One region of the Micrococcus sp. CS26 genome, then DNA from elsewhere that is predicted to be linked to it. Evidence: riboswitches for the same ligand, from Rfam matches in the RefSeq annotation. Region 1 holds a riboswitch; the other holds the start of a gene.
What was found. Region 1 has a riboswitch for S-adenosylmethionine ahead of ACZ1IK_RS01605 (flavin reductase family protein). Riboswitches for the same ligand answer to the same signal wherever they lie in the genome.

Region 1 (9,997 bases):
GACCTGTCCCGCATCATCCCGCGGGCGAACGTGGACGTGTCCTCCGTGGTGCCGGTGGTCGCCCCGATCCTCGAGCAGGTCCGCCACGGCGGCGAGCAGACCCTGCTGGAGCTGGCTGAGCGGTTCGACGGCGTCCGCCCGCCGGCCCTGCGCGTGCCCGCGGAGGCGCTCGAGGCCGCCCTGGCCGGGCTCGACCCGCGGGTGCGCGCCGCCCTGGAGGAGTCGATCCGCCGGGCCCGGCTCGTGCACGACGCCCAGCACCCCCAGGACTCCACGGTCGAGCTCGGCGAGGGCGCCGTCGTGGAGAACCACTGGATCCCCGTGGGCCGCGTGGGCCTGTACGTGCCCGGCGGCCGCGCCGTGTACCCCTCCTCGGTGGTGATGAACGTGGTGCCCGCGCAGGCCGCCGGCGTGGGGAGCCTCGCGGTGACCTCGCCCCCGCAGCGGGACCACGGCGGCCTGCCCCACCCCACCGTGCTCGCCGCGTGCGCGCTGCTGGGCGTGGACGAGGTCTACGCGGCCGGCGGCGCCCAGGCCGTGGCCATGCTGGCGCACGGCGTCCAGGACGACGACGGCGGGTGGCTCTGCGCGCCCGTCGACCTGGTGACGGGGCCCGGCAACGTGTACGTGGCCGCCGCGAAGCGCGCCCTGCAGGGCGTGATCGGCGTGGACGCCGAGGCCGGGCCGAGCGAGATCGCCGTGATCGCGGACGGCACCGCCCGCGCCGACTGGGTGGCCGCGGACCTGATCAGCCAGTCCGAGCACGACCCGCTGGCCGCCTCCGTGCTCATCACGGACTCCGAGGACCTGCTCCGGGACGTGCTGGCGGCGATCGAGGCGCAGGTGCCCGGGGCGTTCCACGAGGATCAGATCCGCGAGGCCCTCACCGGCCCCCAGTCCGGCGTGCTGCTGGTGCGGGACATGGACCAGGCCGTGGAGGTCTCCGACCGCTACGCCACCGAGCACCTCGAGATCCAGACGCGCGACCCCGAGGCCCTCGTGGGGCGCATCCGCAACGCTGGCGCCGTGTTCGTGGGCCCGTACGCCCCCGTGCCGCTGGGCGACTACTCGGCCGGGTCCAACCATGTGCTCCCCACCTCCGGGACGGCCCGGCACTCCTCAGGTCTGAACACGGTGACGTTCCTGCGCCTGCAGCAGCGCATCCGCTACACGGAGACCGGGCTCAAGGAGGTCGCGGACGGGATCGGCGTGCTGGCCGAGGACGAGCGCCTGCCCGCGCACGGCGCCGCGATCCGCGCCCGCTTTGCGTGAGGGGGCGGGCGTGAGCGGCGTCCGCATCGACGCGTGGCTGTGGGCCGTGCGGCTGTACAAGACCAGGTCGGCGGCCACGGCGGCCGTGCGCGCAGGCCACGTGCGCATCGACGGCGAGCCCGTGAAGGCGGCGACGCCCGTCGTCGTCGGGAACCGGGTGCGGGTGCGCCAGGACGGACGCGAGCGGATCCTGGAGGTCACGGGGCTGATCGCCAAGCGGGTGGGCGCCCCCGTGGCCCGGCAGCAGTACGTGGACCACTCCCCGCCGCCCGTGCCGCGTGAGCTGCTCGCGGTGCCGTACCGCGAGCGGGGCGCGGGCCGGCCCACCAAACGGGACCGCCGGCAGCTGGACGCGCTGCGCGGCCGCGACCGACGCTGAGCGTCTCAGTCCTCCCCGCGCCGTCATCCGCCGTCGTGATGGCGGCCTCATGCGGAGGGTGCGGTCAGCACCATCCGGAACGGCTTGTCGTTGTCCACCGTGACGGTGAACGTCATCGGCCCCGCCTCATCCACGGGGGGAGTCGCCGCCGACCAGCCGCCGCACAGCGCCTCCGATCCGGCCATCCAGGTCTTCGTTCCCCCGCCACCCCGTGAGGTCAGGATCTCCGTCTCACCGGTGGCATCCGAAGGACACAGCACGATGACCCGAAGGACTGCACCCTGTTGAGCGTCCACGGTGATCTGCTGTGTGCCCGTCCCGACCGCCTCCTCCAGGACGGACTCCTTCTCCGGGTCGAGATGGCCCGCATCCGGATGCCGGCGCGTGTACTCGACCAACGTCATCCCGTCCTCCTCGAACAGCGCGGCGGGGAGTGCTTCTTCACCGGCGGGTGACGACGCGGACGAACCGGTGGCGGAGGCCGACCGGGTTGCCGAGGGGGCCGCTGACGTCACGGTGACGGAGGACGCCGCAGCGGTGGATGCCTTCGCGGTGGAGGAGACGCTGCCCGGGGAAGCGGAGCATCCCGAGATGGCGAGACCGAGGAGAGCCGCGACGACCACGGCGGCCGACAATGCCGCACGCTTCTTCTCGATGTCCATCCGCATGATCCGATCCCTCTCAGAGAACCGATTGCGGGGCCGCGGGCTGCGGTCTCGAGCCCCCCTCTCGAGTGGCTTGATCCTGGCTGGCGATGCGCGGTGTGTCAAGCATCACATCGGGCAGCTCGGATGACGCCGCGCGACCGCCGCGCTTTGACCACCCCACGGACCCCTCCGTAGGCTGATCCCCAGAATCACGAGTTCCCGTCATTCACGGCCCTGGCCGGCGGGACGGCAACCCTCTCACGCAGTAGTGGGGTGCTCCAGGTGATGATTCGGCCCCTCGGACACCCCGACGGGCAAGTACCGCGCCTCCGCGGATCCGGGCGATCCGCGTTCCCGCCGTCTGCGGAGCCGCGTCAGTCATCGGAAGAGGACGCGCGCCATGACCCTGACCCACGAACCCCACACCGCCGCGTGGGACACCGACCTGTCCCTCGGCAACCTCCGCTCCGGCCTCTCGGCATTCCCCACTGGGGTCGTCGCGCTGGCGGGCCTCGCCGACGACGTCCCCGAGGTGATGGTGTCCTCGTCCTTCGGCGTGGGCATCTCCTGGGAGCCGGCCCTCGTGTCCTTCTCCGCACAGAACAGCTCCCGCACCTGGCCGCGCCTGCGCCGGGCCGGGGCGATCGGCGTCTCCCTGCTCGCGGCGGACCAGACGCCGCTGTGCCGTCAGCTGGCCTCCCGCGAGGGCGACCGCTTCGCCGGTCTGGACGTGCACCGCAGCCCGCATGACGCCCTGCTGATCGGGGGCTCCTCGCTCTGGCTCGAGACGCGGGTGCACGCCGAGGTCCCGGCGGGCGACCACACGGTGGTGCTGCTGGAGGTGACGGCCTTCGCGGATCACACGGACGCCGCTCCCCCGGCCGCCCTGCACCGCAACCTCTTCCACGGCCTGCGCGCGCTCTGAGCGAACTCCAGGTGAACAATCGGGCCCCTGGTTCCCGGTCGGCGTGATCCGTGCAATGATGGAGCCTGAAGTTGATCAAGCTGTATCCCGCCATCTTCACTGCTCGTCAGCCCGGCATCGCCGGCGTCGATGAGTGTTGGGCAAGCGGTTCAGTCTCGCCGCTTCACCCGCGTCCCACATCCGGGCCGCGGTCCAACACCGCCACCGCACCGCGGGGGCACATCGAAAGGACACCATCATGGCTGTCGGTACTGTCAAGTGGTTCAACGCTGAGAAGGGCTACGGCTTCATCGCCCCCGAGGACAACTCCGCGGACGTGTTCGTGCACTTCTCCGCCATCCAGGGCAACGGCTTCAAGGAGCTCCAGGAGAACGACCGCGTCGAGTTCGAGACCCAGGACGGCCCCAAGGGCCTCCAGGCCGCCAACGTGACGAAGCTCTGATCTTCGCCTGACGCACGTCTGACGACGCCCCCGGTCCGCACGGACCGGGGGCGTCGTCGTGTGTCAGGCGTCCACGCCCCGCCGCGCACTGCGCCGCACTCCGCCGTACGCCCGTTCGACCGCGGCGCTGCGACATCGCCGCGGGGCAGCACTGCGGTGATGTCGCTGAGGCGCGGTCCTCCGGGGTGGGCCTCGTCCTGGCCCTGCGCGTCAGGCCGCGCCCCGCCGACCCACGTGGCGACGCAACAGCAGCACCACGCCCAGGGCCAGCAGATACCCGAGCGCGACGACCGCGAAGCCGGCCCGGTAGTCGCCCGTGACGTCGCGCAGCACGCCCATCAGCAGTGGGCCTAGGGCGAAGCCGGCGTACATGCCCATCGAGTTCGCCCCGGTCGCACGGCCGAGCCGCTCGGCCGGCACCTCGCTCAGCAGGCCCGCGTTGGCCACCACGTTGGCGCCCAGCACCGTCAAGCCGTGCACCGCGGCGCCCACCCACAACAGGGCCGGCAGGTCCAGCAGGTCCGCGGCGAGGAACACCACGACGCCGGCCACGGCACCCAGGCAGATCACGGCCAGCAGGGTGGTGGGCCGGTCTCCGGAGCTCATCCGCCGACTCCACCCGATCCGGGAGAGCACCCCGATCACCCCGGACACGGCCGCCGCGGCGCCGCCGGCCACGAGCGTCATCCCCAGCGTCTCGACGGCGAACAGCGGCAGGTAGGTGTTCGTGGCCTGCATGCCCAGGCCGGTGAGGAACGCGATCGCCGCGAAGAACCAGACCGTGGCCGGCAGGGGCGAGGTGTCCCGCCGTCGTCGCCCGCCGACGGGGCCGGTGGCCGGCGGCGGCGCCCCGGGCAGCGGCGGGGCGGCGACCAGCGCGAGCACCCAGAGCGCCCCGATGAGCACCGCGGCCCCCAGCGCGGCGCCCGTCCAGCCGAGGGCGAGGGACGCGGCCGGGAAGAACAGGCCGCCGACCAGCTGGGCCGCCTGCACGCCGGACTGCTTCACCCCGACCCACCCGATGCGCCTCTCCGGCGGCACCACGGTCCGGATGATCCGGTTCGTGGTGGGGTTGGAGATGGCCTGCGTGACGCCCGCGACGGCGGCCGCCGCGTACAGCACGGGCAGGGACGGGGCGACGGCGCCGAGCACGAGCGCCGCGGCGGTGCCGCCGAAGATGATGCTCAGCTGTGCGCGGGCGGACAGGCGGTCGGCGGCCCGGCCGAGGCCGAGGGAGGTGACGGCGGCCGCGGCGAACACGACCGTCATCACGGTGCCGAGCTGGCCCGAGGTGACGTCGAGCCGCTCCATCACGACCGTGGAGGAGGCGGAGACGCCGTAGTTGAACAGGGGCCCGGCGCCCATGGCCGCCAGCAGCACCCACAGCAGGGCCGCGGAGGGGCGGCGAGCGGCGGGGGCGGGCAGGGTCACGGCCCCAGGCTACGACCCCTCACGCGACGAGGCGGGAAATCTCTCTCATGGGCGCCCGGGGGCGTCGTGTGAGGTGGATTTCCCGCCTCGAAAGCGGGGGTGACTGCGGGGACGGGTCAGCCGACGCGGCCCTCGCCGCGGTGCTCGCCCTCCACGCGGCCGGTGGTCCCCCGCTGGGTGACCTCCTCGCCGTCCTGGCGCTCGGGCCGCTCGCCGGCCTCCGCCGGCAGGCCCTCGTTCTCGTCGGTGGGCGTCTCGCCGGCGGTGGCGGCGGGTGCCGGGTCCTGCGGGGCCCGACGACGGCCGCCGTGCGGGGACAGCGACTCGCCCTCACCCAGGGAGCTGACGCGCGGCATCGGCGACGTCGTCAGCGGCACGGACTCGGTCCGCCGGGCGTCGACCAGCGTGGAGCCCGTCCCGGAGATGGGGGAGCCCTGCACGGGGGCGCCGGCCGCCTCGCGGCCCGGGATCAGCAGCTCGGAGCGCCACTCGGGGTCGCGCTCGGTGAGGTAGTCCACGCGGGCGTGCTCGCCGAAGTGGTCCGCGTCCGCCTCCTCCCAGTCCATGGCCCAGCCGGCAGGCGGGTCGTTGAGCAGCTCGTCCGTGCGCAGCCAGTGGTAGATGGACGCGTACGAGCGGGTGCTCAGGTGGTCCACGCGTCGGCGCAGCATGCGGGTGTTCAGCTGGGACGGATGCGTCAGACCCATGGACGCCATGATCTGCACGGCCTCGCGCACGGTCAGGCGGTGGTAGTTGAAGACGCGGTTGCCCTTGTCCTCCACGTCGAGGGCGCGCATCAGACGCGGGTCCTGCGTGGCCACCCCCACGGGGCACTCGTTCGTGTGGCACTTCTGCGCCTGGATGCACCCGGTGGCCATCATCATCGCGCGGGCGGACATGGTGAAGTCCGCGCCCTGGATCAGACGCCTGACGATGTCCGAACCGGTGGCGACCTTGCCGGCCGCGCCGAGCTTGATCATGTGGCGCAGGCCGGTGCCCACGAGCGCGTTGTGCACGAGCATGAGGCCCTCGGTCAGCGGGGTGCCCACGCGGTCCGAGTACTCGAGCGGGGCGGCGCCGGTGCCGCCCTCGGAGCCGTCCACGATGATGAAGTCGGGGGCGATCCGCTCCTCCCAGATGGCCTTGGTCATGGCCAGCACGTCCACGCGGGAGCCCACGCAGAACTTGATGCCGATCGGCTTGCCGTCCGAGAGCTCACGGAGCTGCTCGATGAACTTGACCATCTCGCGCGGGGTGCGGAACGCGGAGTGGGACGCCGGGGACAGGCAGTCCTTGTCCATCGGGATCTCGCGGGCCTCGGCGATCTCGGGGGAGATCTTCTCCTTGGGCAGCATGCCGCCCAGGCCAGGCTTCGCGCCCTGGGAGATCTTGATGGTGATGCCCTTGACCTCGGGCAGCACCGCCTTCTCGGCGAACTTCTCCGGGCTGAAGGTGCCGTCCTCGTTGCGGCAGCCGAAGTAGCCGGAGCCGATCTCCCAGAACAGGTCCGCGCCGTTGCCGCGGTGGTACTTGGTGAGGCCGCCCTCGCCGGTCTCGTGGATGAACCCCCCCAGGCCGGCGCCCTTGTTCATGGCGACCACGGCGTTGGCGGAGAGGGAGCCGAAGGACATGGACGAGATGTTCATCAGCGAGATGTCCACGGGCTGGCGGCAGTCCGGGCCGCCGATCCGCACCGTGGGGGGCTCCTCCGGCGGGTTGACCGGGGCGGTGGAGTGCAACAGGAACTCGTAGCCGATCTCCGAGGTGTCCCGCTCGGTGCCGAACGCCTTGTGGCTGTCCAGTCCCTTCGCACGGGCGTAGACGATCGAGCGGGTGTCCCGGTCGAACGGCTTGCCGTCGAAGTTGCGCTCGATGAAGTACTGCTGGATCTCGGGGCGGATCGACTCCAGCAGGTACCGCATGTGGCCGAGCACGGGGTAGTTGCGGAGGATCGCGTGCCGCTTCTGGGTCATGTCCCACACGGCGAGCACGAGCAGCGCCACCAGGAGCACCGCCAGCACCCACCACGCGCCGCCGCCGATGGCGGCCACCAGCACGACGACGAGCGCGGCCAGCGAGAGGGTCGCGACGATCAGGAGTCTGTTGTTCACCCGACCATCGTGCCCTATATCACTCGAACGTTCATCCTCGCCGCACTGTGTCGAGGTCCCACGTGTGGGGCAGGGGCGTCCGGGCCGACGGCAGGGCCACGCTGCGCCGCCACTCGTGCAGCCACTCCGGCAGCGTCGGCTCCCCCGCGAGGTCGTGGCCGGCCGCCGCCGCGATCGCCCGGACCTCGTCGTTCTCCACGGGGCGGCCGTCCTTCTTGCGCAGGCGCGTGCAGATGTACGCGCGCACCGCGACGTCGCCGTCGACCACCACGCGCTGCTCGAACCACACCGCGCGCTCATCCAGGCCGATCATCCGCGTCTCCACGTCGAACCGCTGCCCCAGGGTCACCGAGCGGCGGAACGCAATCTGCTCGGCCTGCACCACGGGCGTCCAGCCGCGACGGCGGATCTCGTCCCACAGGCCGGTGCGGACCATCGCGTCGAAGCGGCCGAGGTCGAACAGCCCGAAGTACTGGCCGTTGTTGACGTGCAGGGCCATGTCCACGTCCGTGGGCAGGGCGCGCATCGGCAGCGTCGTCGGCTCCCAGAGTCCGGCGCGCGGGCGGCGGCGGGCGCGGGCGACGACCCAGATCGTGCGGGGGATCAGATGCATCGGATGTTCCTCCTCGGGGTCACAGGACCCCCTCGGTCAGATGGTCCGGCGTGCCGAACCGGTGGGCGGTCACGGACACGGCCTGTTCGTGCAGGAACGGCAGCAGCTCCACCTCGCCGGCGCTCACCACGGGGCCAGCGTAGACCGCCACGTCGGGGGTGTCGCCGAGCGCCGCGTGGAGCGCGCTCCGCGCCGCCTCGGCCGCCTCCCGGTCGCCGGTCCAGTCGGCGACGAGCCGGATCCGTGCGTCGCCGCCGCCCTCCGCTGCGGGCGGGACCAGGGCCAGCCGCCGGGCGCGGTCGTGGAACGCGGCGTCATCCTCGACGACGACGTCCACCGGCGCGGCCGTGCCGGCACCCTCCGTGCGGGCGGACCGGACCAGCTCCTCCACCCGACCGCGCACGGCCTCGGCCGAGAGTCCGTCCGCATCGGGCCCCTCCGCGGTGGGGGTCGGGCGCAGGCTCACGGTCATGGGCGCCCCGGCGCGCAGGCCGGCGGAGACGATGCGCAGCAGGTGGTCGGCGGGCCCCGAGTGCCGGCGCACGAGGACCGGGGTGGGCACGTGACGCAGCACGTTCCGCTCGGCCTCGAGCGCGGAGACGTCCGTGGCCACCCCGAACACGGTGGTCCACGCCTGGGTGTCGAGGGCGCGGGCGGTCTCGAGCCAGGACGCGCCCGCACCGTCGGCCTCGGACCCGGGCCGCCCCTCTCCCCCGGCCCACGTGGGCGCGTCCTCCCAGTCCACGAGGCCGTGCAGGTAGTGCGGCCCGCCGGCCTTCGTGGTGGGGCCGACGACGGAACGCTTCCAGCCGCCGAAGGGCTGGCGGCGCACGATGGCCCCGGTGATGCCGCGGTTCACGTAGAGGTTGCCGGCGCGCACGCCGCGCAGCCACACGTCGATCTCCTCCCGGTCCAGCGAGTGCAGCCCGGAGGTGAGGCCGTAGTCCACGGCGTTCACGATCCCGATGGCCTCCTCGAGCGTCTCGGCCGTCATCACGGCCAGCACGGGGCCGAAGTACTCGGTGAGGTGGGCGTCGGCGCCGGGGCGTACGCCGGAGCGGATGCCCGGGCTCCACAGGCGACCCGTCTCGTCCAGCTGCCGCGGGCGCAGGGCCCACCGCTCCCCCGGGCCGAGCTCGGTGAGCCCGCGGCGCAGCTTCTCGCCGGGGGCCTCGATCACGGGGCCCATCTCGGCGCGCGGGTCCGCGGGGTGCGCCACGTGCAGGGACGAGGCGGCGTCCAGCAGCTGCCGGTGGAAGCGCTCGGAGGTGCCCACGGAGCCGACGAGCACCACGAGGGAGGACGCCGAGCACTTCTGGCCGGCGTGACCGAACGCGGACTGGACCACGTCCTTCGTGGCCAGGTCCAGATCCGCGGACGGGGTCACGATCACGGCGTTCTTGCCGGAGGTCTCGGCGAGCAGGTGCAGGTCGGGGCGCATCCCCTTGAACAGCCGTGCGGTGTCCCAGCTGCCGGTGAGGATGAGCCGCTCGACGGCCGGGTCGGTCACGAGCGCCGCGCCGACCTCCGCCTCGTCCTCGTCCGCCAGCGTCACCAGGCGCACGAGGTCCGCGGGGTCGTGCCCGGCGAGCGGGCCGCCGTCGTCGAACAGGCCCGAGTCCCGCAGCCCGGCCACGATCAGCTCCCACGCGACCGCGCCCGTCCGCTCGGACTGCGGGGCCGGCTTGAACACCACGGGCGAGCCGGCGCCGAGCGCGGCGAGGACGCCCCCGACCGGGATGGCCACGGGGAAGTTCCACGGCGGGATCACCAGGGTCAGGCGGACGGGCACGGCGCGAGCGCCCTCCACCGCGTCCAGGCCGCGGGCCAGGCGCGCGTAGTAGTGCGCGAAGTCCACGGCCTCGGAGACCTCGGGGTCGCCCTGGTCCAGGGTCTTGCCGGTCTCGGCGGCGGCCACCTCCAGCAGGCGGGCCCGGCCGGCGTGCAGGGCCCGTCCGACGGCGTCCAGCGCGTCGGCGCGCTCGTGGCCGGTGAGCGCGCCCCAGCGGGCGCCGGGGTCGGCGGTGGCGGCGATGGCGGCGCGGGCGTCGTCGGCCGTGGTGGCGCGGTGGGCGCGGACGGTGTCCGTCCCGAGGTCCGAGCCCGGGACGGCCGCGAGGATCCGGCGGGCCCACTCCCGGTTGCCGGGCAGCGCGGGGTCCGTGTCCGGGGTGTTG
Region 2 (9,997 bases), on a different contig from region 1:
TCGTCGAGTTCGCCGGCGAGGCGTTCGTCGTCCAGGCCGGGCAGGCCTGAGCCGACGCCCCGTCGGGCGGCCGCGGCGCCGTCGTCGAGCGTGTCCGGTGCGTCAGCCGCGGGGCGGCACCATGTGGGCGAGGTACTCCTTCACGTGGCCCAGCTCCTGCTCGTTGATCGCGTGGCCGAGCCCGGCGTAGACGATCTTCATGAGGTCCACGTGGGCGTTCAGCCAGGCATGGGTCTCCTCGACCCGGGGCTCGGAGATGATCGGGTCCTCCTGGCCGCGGCCCCAGAAGACCTTCGGTCGGACGCGGGCGACGTCGTCGTCGCGGGTGAACAGCTCACGCAGCTGCGGCTCCGCGAGCTGCGGGTCCACCACGAAGCCGGACAGCGCCACGGTGCACGCGTAGGCCTCCGGGTCCAGGCGCAGCAGCGACGTGGCCATGGCCATGCCCTGTGAGAAGCCGAGCAGGGAGACGGTGCGGAAGTCCCCGCGCACGGCCTGCACCCAGGCGTGCAGGGCCTTGACGGCCTCGCGGACCGGCTCGGCGGTGGAGCCCAGCTCCCCCGTGACCGGGTCTTGGGAGAGCGGGAACCAGGCGTGGGAGCCCGGCTGCAGGGGCAGGGGCGCGCGCACGGCGGCCACCGTGACGTGCTCGGGCAGGTGCGGGACGAGGCCGAACAGGTCGTCCTCGTTCGCGCCGTAGCCGTGCAGGACGATCAGCAGGTCCTCGGTGCGCTCGCCCTCGGGGCGGGACCAGCGGACGACGGGCTCGACGGCGGGGGTGGGGTTCGCGTTCACGCCCGCCAGCCTAGCGAGCGGCGCGGTCACCCCACCCGGCGGTTGACCCCTCCCGCGCGACGCGGGCAGAATCCTACCCGTGGGCAACCCATCCTCCTCCCAGCCTCCGCACGCCTCCGACGCGACCCCGGTCGACGACCCCGCCGCCCATCCGTGGCGCCGCTACGTCGCCATCGGGGACTCGTTCTCCGAGGGCATCGGCGACCCGGACCCGGACCGCCCCGGCTACCACCGCGGCTGGGCCGACCGCCTGGCGGAGGAGCTCTCCCGCCTGACGCCGCCCGGTGAGGACCTGGCCTACGCCAACCTGGCGGTCCGCGGGAAGCTGCTGGACCAGATCGCCGAGGACCAGGTGGAGCCGGCGCTCGCCCTGCGGCCGGACCTCATCAGCGTGTGTGCGGGCGGCAACGACATCCTGCGCGGCGCGGACCCGGACGAGATCGCGGTCCGGTTGGACGCCGTCGTCGAACGCCTGGCCTCCGACGGCGCCACCGTGCTGCTGTTCAACGCGACCGACGTGAAGGGCACGCCCGTCATCGGCCGCATCCGCGGCACCGTGGCGATCTACAACGAGAACGTGCGCACCATCGCGCTGCGGCACGACGCCCTGGTGCCGGACATGTGGTCGCTCAAAGACCTCGCCCGGCGGGAGATGTGGGCCGAAGATCGCCTGCACTTCTCTGCGCTCGGCCACCACACGATCGCCGCGATGGTGCTGGACACCCTCGGCGTGGAGCACGGCCTCGAGCACCTGCGCCTATCCCCGCCGGCGCCGCGCACCTGGCGCGAGGCCCGCGCGTCGGACGCCGCGTGGGTGCGCACGCACCTGGCGCCGTGGGTGGCCCGCCGTATCCGCGGCGTCTCCTCCGGCGACGGCGTCACGGCCAAGCGCCCCGTCCCCGAGCCGCTCTTCGGCGCGCCGATGCCGCAGGGCTCGGACCACACCGAGTCGCTGAACGTCGTCGAGCCCTGAGCCCGGCCGGCGGGGCCGGTGGCCGTTTCCCGAACGACAGTGCCGCGACACGCCGCCGTTTCCCGAACGAAAGCTCAGAGGGCGAGGGTGCGCTTGAGCGTGTCGGCCACCTGGCCGTATTCGGTGAGGAACCCGTCGTGGCCGATGGGCGAGGTGATCGTGTGCACCGGCGGCCGCGCGGGCAGCGCCGCCGCGAGCGCCTCGGACTCGGCCGGCAGGTAGAGCCGGTCCGAGTCGACGGCGGCCACGAACGCCCGGCCCCGGTAGTCCGCGAGCGCCGCCGCCACGCCGCCGCGCCCGCGCCCGACGTCGTGGCCCATGAGGGCCTCGGTGACCACGAGGTAGGAGTTCGCGTCGAACCGGTCGGTGAGCTTGGCCGCCTGGTGGTCCAGGTAGGACTCCACGGCGTAGCGCCCGCGCCCGCCCGGCACCCCGACGACGGCGCCGAACGGGTCCTCGACGCCCTGCGGTTCCCGGCCGAACCGCTGGCCGAGCTCGCCCGCCGTGCGGTAGGTGGTGTGGGCGATGCGCCGGGCGATGCCCAGGCCGGCCACGGGGCCGGGGCCGGGGTAGTAGTCGCCGCCCTGGAAGTCCGGGTCGAGGCGGATGGCCGCCGTCTGCGCCTGCCCCCACGCGATCTGGTCGGCGGAGGAGGCCGCGGTGGCGGCCAGCACACCCACCCCGGCGACGCGCGCGGGGTGGGTCGCGGCCCACTCGAGGGCGCGGGCCCCGCCCATCGATCCGCCGATCACGGCGCGCCAGGCGCCGATCCCGAGGTGGTCGGCCAGGCGTCGCTCGGCCTCGACCGCGTCCCGCAGCGTGAGGAACGGGAACCGGGAGCCCCAGGGCCGCCCGTCGGGGGCCGGCGTCGAGGGCCCGGTGGAGCCGTGGCAGCCGCCGATCATGGCGGGGGCGACCACGAACCACCGGTCCGTGTCCACGGCGCGGCCCGGGCCGACGAGGGCGTCCCACCAGCCCGGCGTCGGGTCCTCCTCGTGCGCGGCCACGTGCGCGTCGCCGGTGAGGGCGTGCAGCACGAGCACGGCGTTGGCGCCGTCGGCGGCGAGGGTGCCCCAGGTCTCGTAGGCCAGCTCGACGTCGGGCAGCAGCCCGCCGGTCTCGGTGCGCAGCTCGCCGACCCGCAGGCGGTGGCGGCCGCCGCGGGGCAGCGCGGTGCGCGACGGACGCGTGGCGACGGCGGTCATGCCCGCTCCCCCGCGTCGTCGTCGCCGCGGCGGGCGGCGGCCGCGAAGCCGCGCTCGAGGTCGGCGAGGATGTCCTCGATGTCCTCCACGCCGAGCGAGAGCCGCACCAGGCCGGGGGTGACGCCGGCGGCGCGCTGCTCGTCGTCGGCGAGCTGGGAGTGGGTGGTCGAGGCCGGGTGCACCACGAGCGAGCGGACGTCGCCGATGTTGGCCACGTGGTGGTGCAGGGTGAGCCCGTCCACGAACGCGGCCCCGGCCTCGCGGCCGCCCGCGATCTCGAAGGAGACGAACGCGCCCGCGCCCTTCGGCAGGTAGCGCTGGGCCCGCTCGTGCCACGGGCTGGACTCCAGGCCGGCGTAGACCACGTGTTCGACGTCGTCGCGGCCCTCCAGCCAGCGCGCCACCGCGGCCGCGTTGGCCACCTGCCGCTCCATGCGCAGGGACAGGGTCTCCAGGCCGAGGTTCACCAGGAACGCGTTGAACGGGGAGATGGCCGAGCCGTAGTCGCGCAGCAGCTGCACGCGCGCCTTGAGGATGAAGGCCAGGTTGGCGCCGAGCGGCGAGCCCACCCCGAGGTCCCGCGCGTAGACGAGGCCGTGGTAGGACTCGTCCGGCTCGTTGAAGCCGGGGTACCGCTCGGCGTGCTGCGCGTAGTCGAACGTGCCGGCGTCGACGATCACGCCCGCGATGGCCGCGGCGTGCCCGCCGAGGTACTTCGTGGCGGAGTGGGTGACGACGTCGGCGCCGTGCTCGATCGGTCGCAGCAGGTACGGGGTGGCCAGCGTGTTGTCCACGATCAGCGGCACGCCGGCCTCGTGGGCGGCGTCGGCGACGGCGCGCACGTCCAGGACGTCGCCGCGCGGGTTGCCGAGGGTCTCGCCGAAGAACGCCGTGGTGTTCGGCCGGACGGCGGCGCGCCAGGACTCGAGGTCGTCCGGGTCGGTCACGAACGTCGTCTCGACGCCGACCTTGGCGAGGGTGTGCTTGAACAGGTTCTGCGTGCCGCCGTAGAGGCTGGCCGAGGCGACCACGTGGTCGCCGGCGCCGGCGAGGTTGAGGATCGCGAACGTCGTCGCCGCCTGACCGGAGGCCAGCAGCAGCGCGCCCACACCGCCCTCGAGCGCGGCGATCTTCTCCTCCACCGGGCCCTGCGTCGGGTTGCCGATGCGGGTGTAGAGCGGGTCGAGGTCCTTGAGTGCGAACCGGTCCGCGGCCACCTGGGCGGACGGGAAGTCGTACGAGGTGGTCTGGAAGATCGGCAGGGCGGTCGCACCGAAGGCGTGCTGGCCGACGGCGACGCCCGCGTGGACCTGCGCGGTGGAGAAGCCCCAGGCGTCGGGGGTCGGGGTGGTCTGGTCGGTCATGGCGGACCCTCCTGAGGGGTTCAGGGGCCGGACGCCGCCGCCCCGCCCGCCGGCCGACGTGCCGATCCGGGGACCGGCGTCGTCGAGGTGCCGGAGATGACCCGGCGCCGTCGAGAGGGGCCGTGGGATCGGCCCGCGCTTGCCGGCATCCGTTGTGGGGCCGGCCTGGTCGTCACCCGGGGCACCCCACCGCGGAAGGAGGGTTGCCGGTCAGCATGCCGGGGCCTGTTGCTGACTCTCGTGACCGTGCCTCCGAGTGTAGCCCGCCGCCCCGCCACGATTTCGTCACGCGTGTCACCCGCGGATACGCTCTCCGCACGGGGCGCCCGACCCGTCAAGGGCTCGACGCCCCGCGACTCGCACCAGGTCAACCCCCGGGGCAGCCCGGGAACGGAGAGGAACAGCGCAGTGCACACCTGTCGCATGGACCACGTGTCCTACGCCGCCGGCCCCGAGGGCCTGGACGCCACGGTCGCCCGCATCGCCGAGACGCTGGGCATCGAGCGGATCAAGGGCGGTGTCCACCCACGTTTCGGCACCCAGAACGCGCTCTTCCCCATGACGGAGGGGCAGTATCTGGAGGTCGTCGAGGCCCTGGACCACCCGGCCTCCCTCAGTGCGCCGTTCGGCCAGCTCGTGCGCGCCCGCACCGAGCAGGGCGGGGGCTGGATGAGCTGGGCCGTGGCCACCACGGACATCGGCCGGTTCGAGCGCCGCCTCGGCCGTGAGGCCGTCCCCGGCAACCGTCGCTTCCCGGACGGCCGGGAGCTGTCCTGGCGGCAGATCGGCGTCAAGGGAACCCTCGCGGACCCGCAGCTGCCGTTCATCCTGCGCTGGGCCGACGGTCAGGAGGACATGCACCCCTCGCAGGCGGCCGAGCCGCAGGCCACCATCGAGCGCCTGAACATCGCCGGCTCCCCCGAGCGCCTCGCCGAGTGGCTCGGCGACGACGAGGACGGCCAGGTCCAGGACGTGAACATCGAGTACGTCGCGCCCTCCGGCACCCCGGGCATCGTCTCGGTCACCTTCCGCACCCCGAAGGGCGAGGTCACGCTCTGAGCGCGGGGGCGGGGCCGCTCAGCCGAGCAGCCCCGCCCGCGCCAGCAGCGGGTAGCCGACGAACCCGACGGCGTCCAGCAGCGTGTGCGCGATGACCAGCGGCATCACCCGGCGCACCCGCAGGAACACGAGCGCGAACACCACGCCCATCAGGGCGTTGCCCACGCCCGGCCCGATCCCCTGGTACAGGTGGTACGCCCCGCGCAGCAGCGCGAGGGCGAACACCACCACGGCCGCGCGGGTCGGCAGGTACAGCCCCTCGGCGCTCACCCACGACGACGGCACGGCCGGCGCCGGATCGTGCGCCAGGCCCGCGGCGCGCAGCCGCTGCAGATACCCGAGCCGGTCGACGAGCCAGGCGCCCACGATGACCTCCTCCAGCAGTCCGTGCCGCAGCGCGGAGAGCAGCAGGACCGGCACCTGGTACCAGCTCTCCCCGAGCGCCGAGCCGACGATCGCCGTCGTGATCCCTAGGGCCCGGCCGGCGGCGTAGACGCCGAGCGTGCCCAGCCCGATGGCCGCGAACAGGCCCAGGCCCCAGGCCAGGTCGCGGCCGGGGCGGCGCAGGTCGAGGCCGAGCACCCGGAACGGGTTCCGGCCGCGCAGGTGCATCAGGTGCAGCACGAGGGCCACCGGCACGAGCGCGAACCCGATGCCGAGCAGCTGGTAGGTCAGATCGAAGGCCCAGCGGTCGGCCAGGGCCGGGTTGAGGACGGTGGTCTGCTCGCCGAGCGGGGCCTGGGTGGCCTTGTCGATGAGCTGGACGATCGCGTAGACCGCCGACTTCCCCAGGGAGAGGCCGAGGACGATCGCGATCTCCCACCGCACCGTGCGCGCCGAGGGGGCGGGCAGCGCGGGGGCGGGTCGGACGGCCGGGCCGGCCGGGGTGCGGGACGTGCGCGGGGTGGCGGGCATGCCCCCCAGTATCCGCCCGCCCCCTCTCCCCCCGGGCGCTTTCGAACGTGAGGGAGGGCCTATCTCCCGTTCGAAAGTCCCCATTCCCCCGATGTCACGTTCGAAAGTCCGGGAGGGGGGCGGAGGGAGGGTTAGCGTGGTCGTGTGGTCTCCCCGCCTGCCCCCAGCGAGCTCGAGCTGGTCCACCGCGCCCTGCAGCACCTCCGCCCCGGCCTCGACCCCGCTCTCGCCCGCCGGCTCCGCACAGCCGACTGGGCCGCGGCGTCCGTGGAGGAGGGCGGGCAGTTCCACCGCGTGCTCGTGCTCGAGGACGTCGGCGTCCTCCGGATGACGCGGGCCCACGAGGTCGGCGCCGCCCCCGCCGCGCGGTGGGCGCCCGAGCGGGACCCCGCAGCGCACCTGCCCCGGCGCCTGGCCCTCCTCGACGGGCTCGCCGCGGCCCTGGCCGAGCGCCGCGTGCCGTGGACCGTGCCGATCGCCCTCTCGGATCCCGTCTCCGCGGGCCCGGGCGCCGCGGTGCTGCAGCGCTTCCTCCCGGGCGGCCCGCACCCGCCGCACGAGGGCGATCCGGCCGTGCTGCGCGGCGTCCTCGACGACCTCGCCGCCGTGGACGTCACCGACCCGCGGATCGCCCCGCACCTCGGCCGCCCGTTCGCCTTCCGCGGCCCGTGGACGCCGGAGCGCGCCCGGCACGTCGCGGCGCTGCCGGGGGCGGTCGCCGCGCGCCTGGGCGCGTGGGAGGGGCACGACGTCGACGCGCGGCTGGGCGCCGAGGCGTGGCCGGACGCGGTCGCCGCCGTCACGGACGCCGTGACGGCGTGGACCGCCGCGCCGCCCGTGCCGCCGTCGCTCGTGCACGGCGACCTGGCCGGGCACAACATGCGCTGGCGCGCCGTGCCCGAGGACGAGGACCCGCGGGCCCCGCTGCGCTGGGCGCTGGCCGGGGTGCTGGACTGGGACTTCGCGTGCGCGTGGGACCCCGCCCTCAACGTCGCCTACCTGGCGCTGTGGCACGGCGAGGAGAAGGTGCCCGACCTGGCCCGGGACGCGGCCGAGGCGCGCCGGGCCCGCGTGTGGCTCGGGGCGATGGCCCTGGAGACGCTCGACGACGCGGCGGCCCGGGACGCGATCGTCGGCGGGCTGGCCGCGGGGTCCTGGCGGCGCCTGCTGCGCAAGACCCTGCCCCGCGTGGCGCGGGCCCTCACCGCCCTGGACGGCTGAGGGCCCGCGCGGTCGTCAGGACACGCCCAGGCGCTCCAGGACGATCTCGCGGACGCGGCCGGCGTCGGCCTGCCCGCGGGTGGCCTTCATGACCGGGCCGATCAGGGCGCCGACGGCGGCCATCTTGCCGCCCTTGATCTTCTCGGCCACGTCCGGGTTGGCGGCGATCGCGGCGTCGACGGCCTCCGTGAGCGCGCCGTCGTCGGACACCACGGCCAGGCCCTTCGCCGAGACGACCTCCTTCGGGGCGCCCTCACCGTCGGCCACGAGACCGAGCACCTGCTTGGCGATCTTGTCATTGATCGTCTTCGCGGCGATCAGCTCCTCGATCTCCACCACGTGCGCCGGGGTGATCCCCAGCTCGGCGACGGCGACCTCGCGGACGTTCGCCAGGCGGGCGATCTCGCCCATCCACCACTTGCGGGCGGCCGCCGCGGAGGCGCCGGCCTCCACGGTCGCGACGATCTCGTCCAGGACGCCGGCGTTGACGACGTCGCGGAACTCCTCGTCCGAGAAGCCCCACTCGGCCTTGAGCCGCTTGTTCCGCACGGCCGGCAGCTCGGGCATGGCCGCGCGCACGCGCTCGACCCACGCGGCGTCCACGTGCACGGGCACGAGGTCCGGCTCGGGGAAGTACCGGTAGTCGTCCGCGTCCGACTTCGGGCGGCCCGAGGTGGTGCTGCGGGTGTCCTCGTGCCAGTGGCGGGTCTCCTGCGTCACGGTGCCGCCCGCGGCGAGCACCGCGGCCTGGCGCTGGATCTCGTGGGTGACCGCGTGCTGCACGGCGCGCGTGGAGTTCACGTTCTTCGTCTCGGTGCGGGTGCCGAACTCGGTGGCGCCCTTGGGCATCAGCGAGACGTTCGCGTCGCAGCGGACGTTGCCGCGCTCCATCCGCGCGTCGGAGATGTCGATGGCCTGCACGATGTCCCGGATCGCGGTGACGTAGGCGCGGGCCAGCTCGGGGGCCCGCGCACCGGCGCCGACGATCGGCCTGGTGACGATCTCGATGAGCGGCACGCCCGCGCGGTTGTAGTCCACCAGCGAGTTCGCCGCGCCCTGGATCCGGCCGGAGCCGCCCACGTGGGTGAGCTTGCCGGCGTCGTCCTCGAGGTGGGCGCGCTCGATCTCCACGCGGAACACCTCGCCGTCCTCCAGCTCCACGTCCAGATGGCCGTCGAAGACGATCGGCTCGTCGTACTGGGAGGTCTGGAAGTTCTTCGGCGTGTCCGGGTAGAAGTAGTTCTTCCGCGCGAACCGGCAGGTCTCGGCCACCTGCGCGTCCAGGGCCACGCCCAGGCGGATCGCGTACTCCACGACCTCGCGGTTGAGCACCGGCAGGGTGCCCGGCAGGCCGAGGTCGAGCGGGGTCACGTTGGTGTTCGGCTCATCGCCGAACGCGTTGGGCGCCGAGGAGAAGATCTTCGTGGCGGTGTTCAGCTCCACGTGCACCTCGAAGCCCAGCACCGGGTCGAAGCGCTCCATCGCCTCCGCGAAGTCCATGGTCTGTTCTGCGTGGCTCATGCCCGGCCTCCTGCCGTGGTCGCGGTGGTGGCGCGCTGCGCGCCCTTCTCCAGCTCGGGGGCCTCGGCCCACACCGGCCCGCCCCGGCGCTCGGCCACGAGGCGTTCGAGCGCGGCGCCGGCCTCGTACAGGCGGGCGTCCTCGCGCGCGGGCGCCATCAGCTGCAGGCCGTAGGGCAGCCCGTCGACGACGCCGCCCGGCACGGACATGCCCGGGACGCCGGCGAGGTTGGCCGGGATGGTGGCCAGGTCGTTGACGTACATGGTCATCGGGTCGTCCGTCTTGGCGCCCAGCTCGAACGCCGGGGTCGGCGCGGTGGGCGTGAGGAGGACGTCCACCCGCTCGAAGGCGCGGGCGAAGTCCTGCTGCACGAGCGTGCGGACCTTCTGCGCGGAGCCGTAGTAGGCGTCGTAGTAACCGGCGGAGAGCGCGTAGGTGCCCAGGATGATGCGGCGCTTGACCTCGGCGCCGAAGCCGGCGGCGCGGGTGGCGCCCATGACCTGCTCGATCGTGCCGCCGCCGTCGGGCACCACGCGGTGGCCGTAGCGGACGCCGTCGAAGCGGGCCAGGTTGGAGGAGGCCTCCGAGGGCATGATCAGGTAGTACGCGCCGAGGGCGGCGTCGAAGCTGGGGCAGGAGACCTCCACGATCTCCGCGCCGGCCTCACGCAGGGCCGCGACGTGCTCGTCGAAACCGGCCCGGATGCCCGGGTGGAACGCCTCCGCCGGCAGGTCCGTCACGACGCCGACGCGCAGCCCCGCCAGGTCGCGGCCGCGGGCCGCGGCGGTCAGGTCCGCCGGCGCGTCGGCCAGGGACGTGGAGTCCTGCGGGTCGTGGCCGCCGATGACCTGCTGCAGCGCCGCGGCGTCGGCCACGGTGCGGGCGGCGGGGCCGATCTGGTCCAGCGAGGAGGCCATGGCGATGAGGCCGTAGCGGGAGACCGC

Region 2: another riboswitch for S-adenosylmethionine. It lies ahead of ACZ1IK_RS01895 (O-acetylhomoserine aminocarboxypropyltransferase/cysteine synthase family protein); the one in region 1 lies ahead of ACZ1IK_RS01605 (flavin reductase family protein).

What each region holds. Positions count from the first base shown of each region.
Region 1 covers NZ_JBVFVY010000002.1:148,058-158,054, forward strand. The annotation lists gene hisD (histidinol dehydrogenase) at 1-1,272, shown strand, start outside; gene ACZ1IK_RS01595 (RNA-binding S4 domain-containing protein) at 1,283-1,651, shown strand; gene ACZ1IK_RS01600 (hypothetical protein) at 1,699-2,313, opposite strand; SAM riboswitch class IV at 2,506-2,625, shown strand; gene ACZ1IK_RS01605 (flavin reductase family protein) at 2,699-3,223, shown strand; gene ACZ1IK_RS01610 (cold-shock protein) at 3,462-3,665, shown strand; gene ACZ1IK_RS01615 (MFS transporter) at 3,876-5,096, opposite strand; gene ACZ1IK_RS01620 (FMN-binding glutamate synthase family protein) at 5,213-7,207, opposite strand; gene ACZ1IK_RS01625 (acyl-CoA thioesterase) at 7,239-7,820, opposite strand; gene ACZ1IK_RS01630 (bifunctional proline dehydrogenase/L-glutamate gamma-semialdehyde dehydrogenase) at 7,840-9,997, opposite strand, start outside.
Region 2 covers NZ_JBVFVY010000003.1:18,597-28,593, forward strand. The annotation lists gene ACZ1IK_RS01875 (RNA-binding S4 domain-containing protein) at 1-50, shown strand, start outside; gene ACZ1IK_RS01880 (alpha/beta hydrolase) at 103-795, opposite strand; gene ACZ1IK_RS01885 (SGNH/GDSL hydrolase family protein) at 875-1,768, shown strand; gene metX (homoserine O-acetyltransferase MetX) at 1,843-2,973, opposite strand; gene ACZ1IK_RS01895 (O-acetylhomoserine aminocarboxypropyltransferase/cysteine synthase family protein) at 2,970-4,337, opposite strand; SAM riboswitch class IV at 4,468-4,583, opposite strand; gene ACZ1IK_RS01900 (VOC family protein) at 4,761-5,396, shown strand; gene ACZ1IK_RS01905 (CPBP family intramembrane glutamic endopeptidase) at 5,415-6,311, opposite strand; gene ACZ1IK_RS01910 (phosphotransferase) at 6,456-7,532, shown strand; gene gatB (Asp-tRNA(Asn)/Glu-tRNA(Gln) amidotransferase subunit GatB) at 7,548-9,053, opposite strand; gene gatA (Asp-tRNA(Asn)/Glu-tRNA(Gln) amidotransferase subunit GatA) at 9,050-9,997, opposite strand, start outside.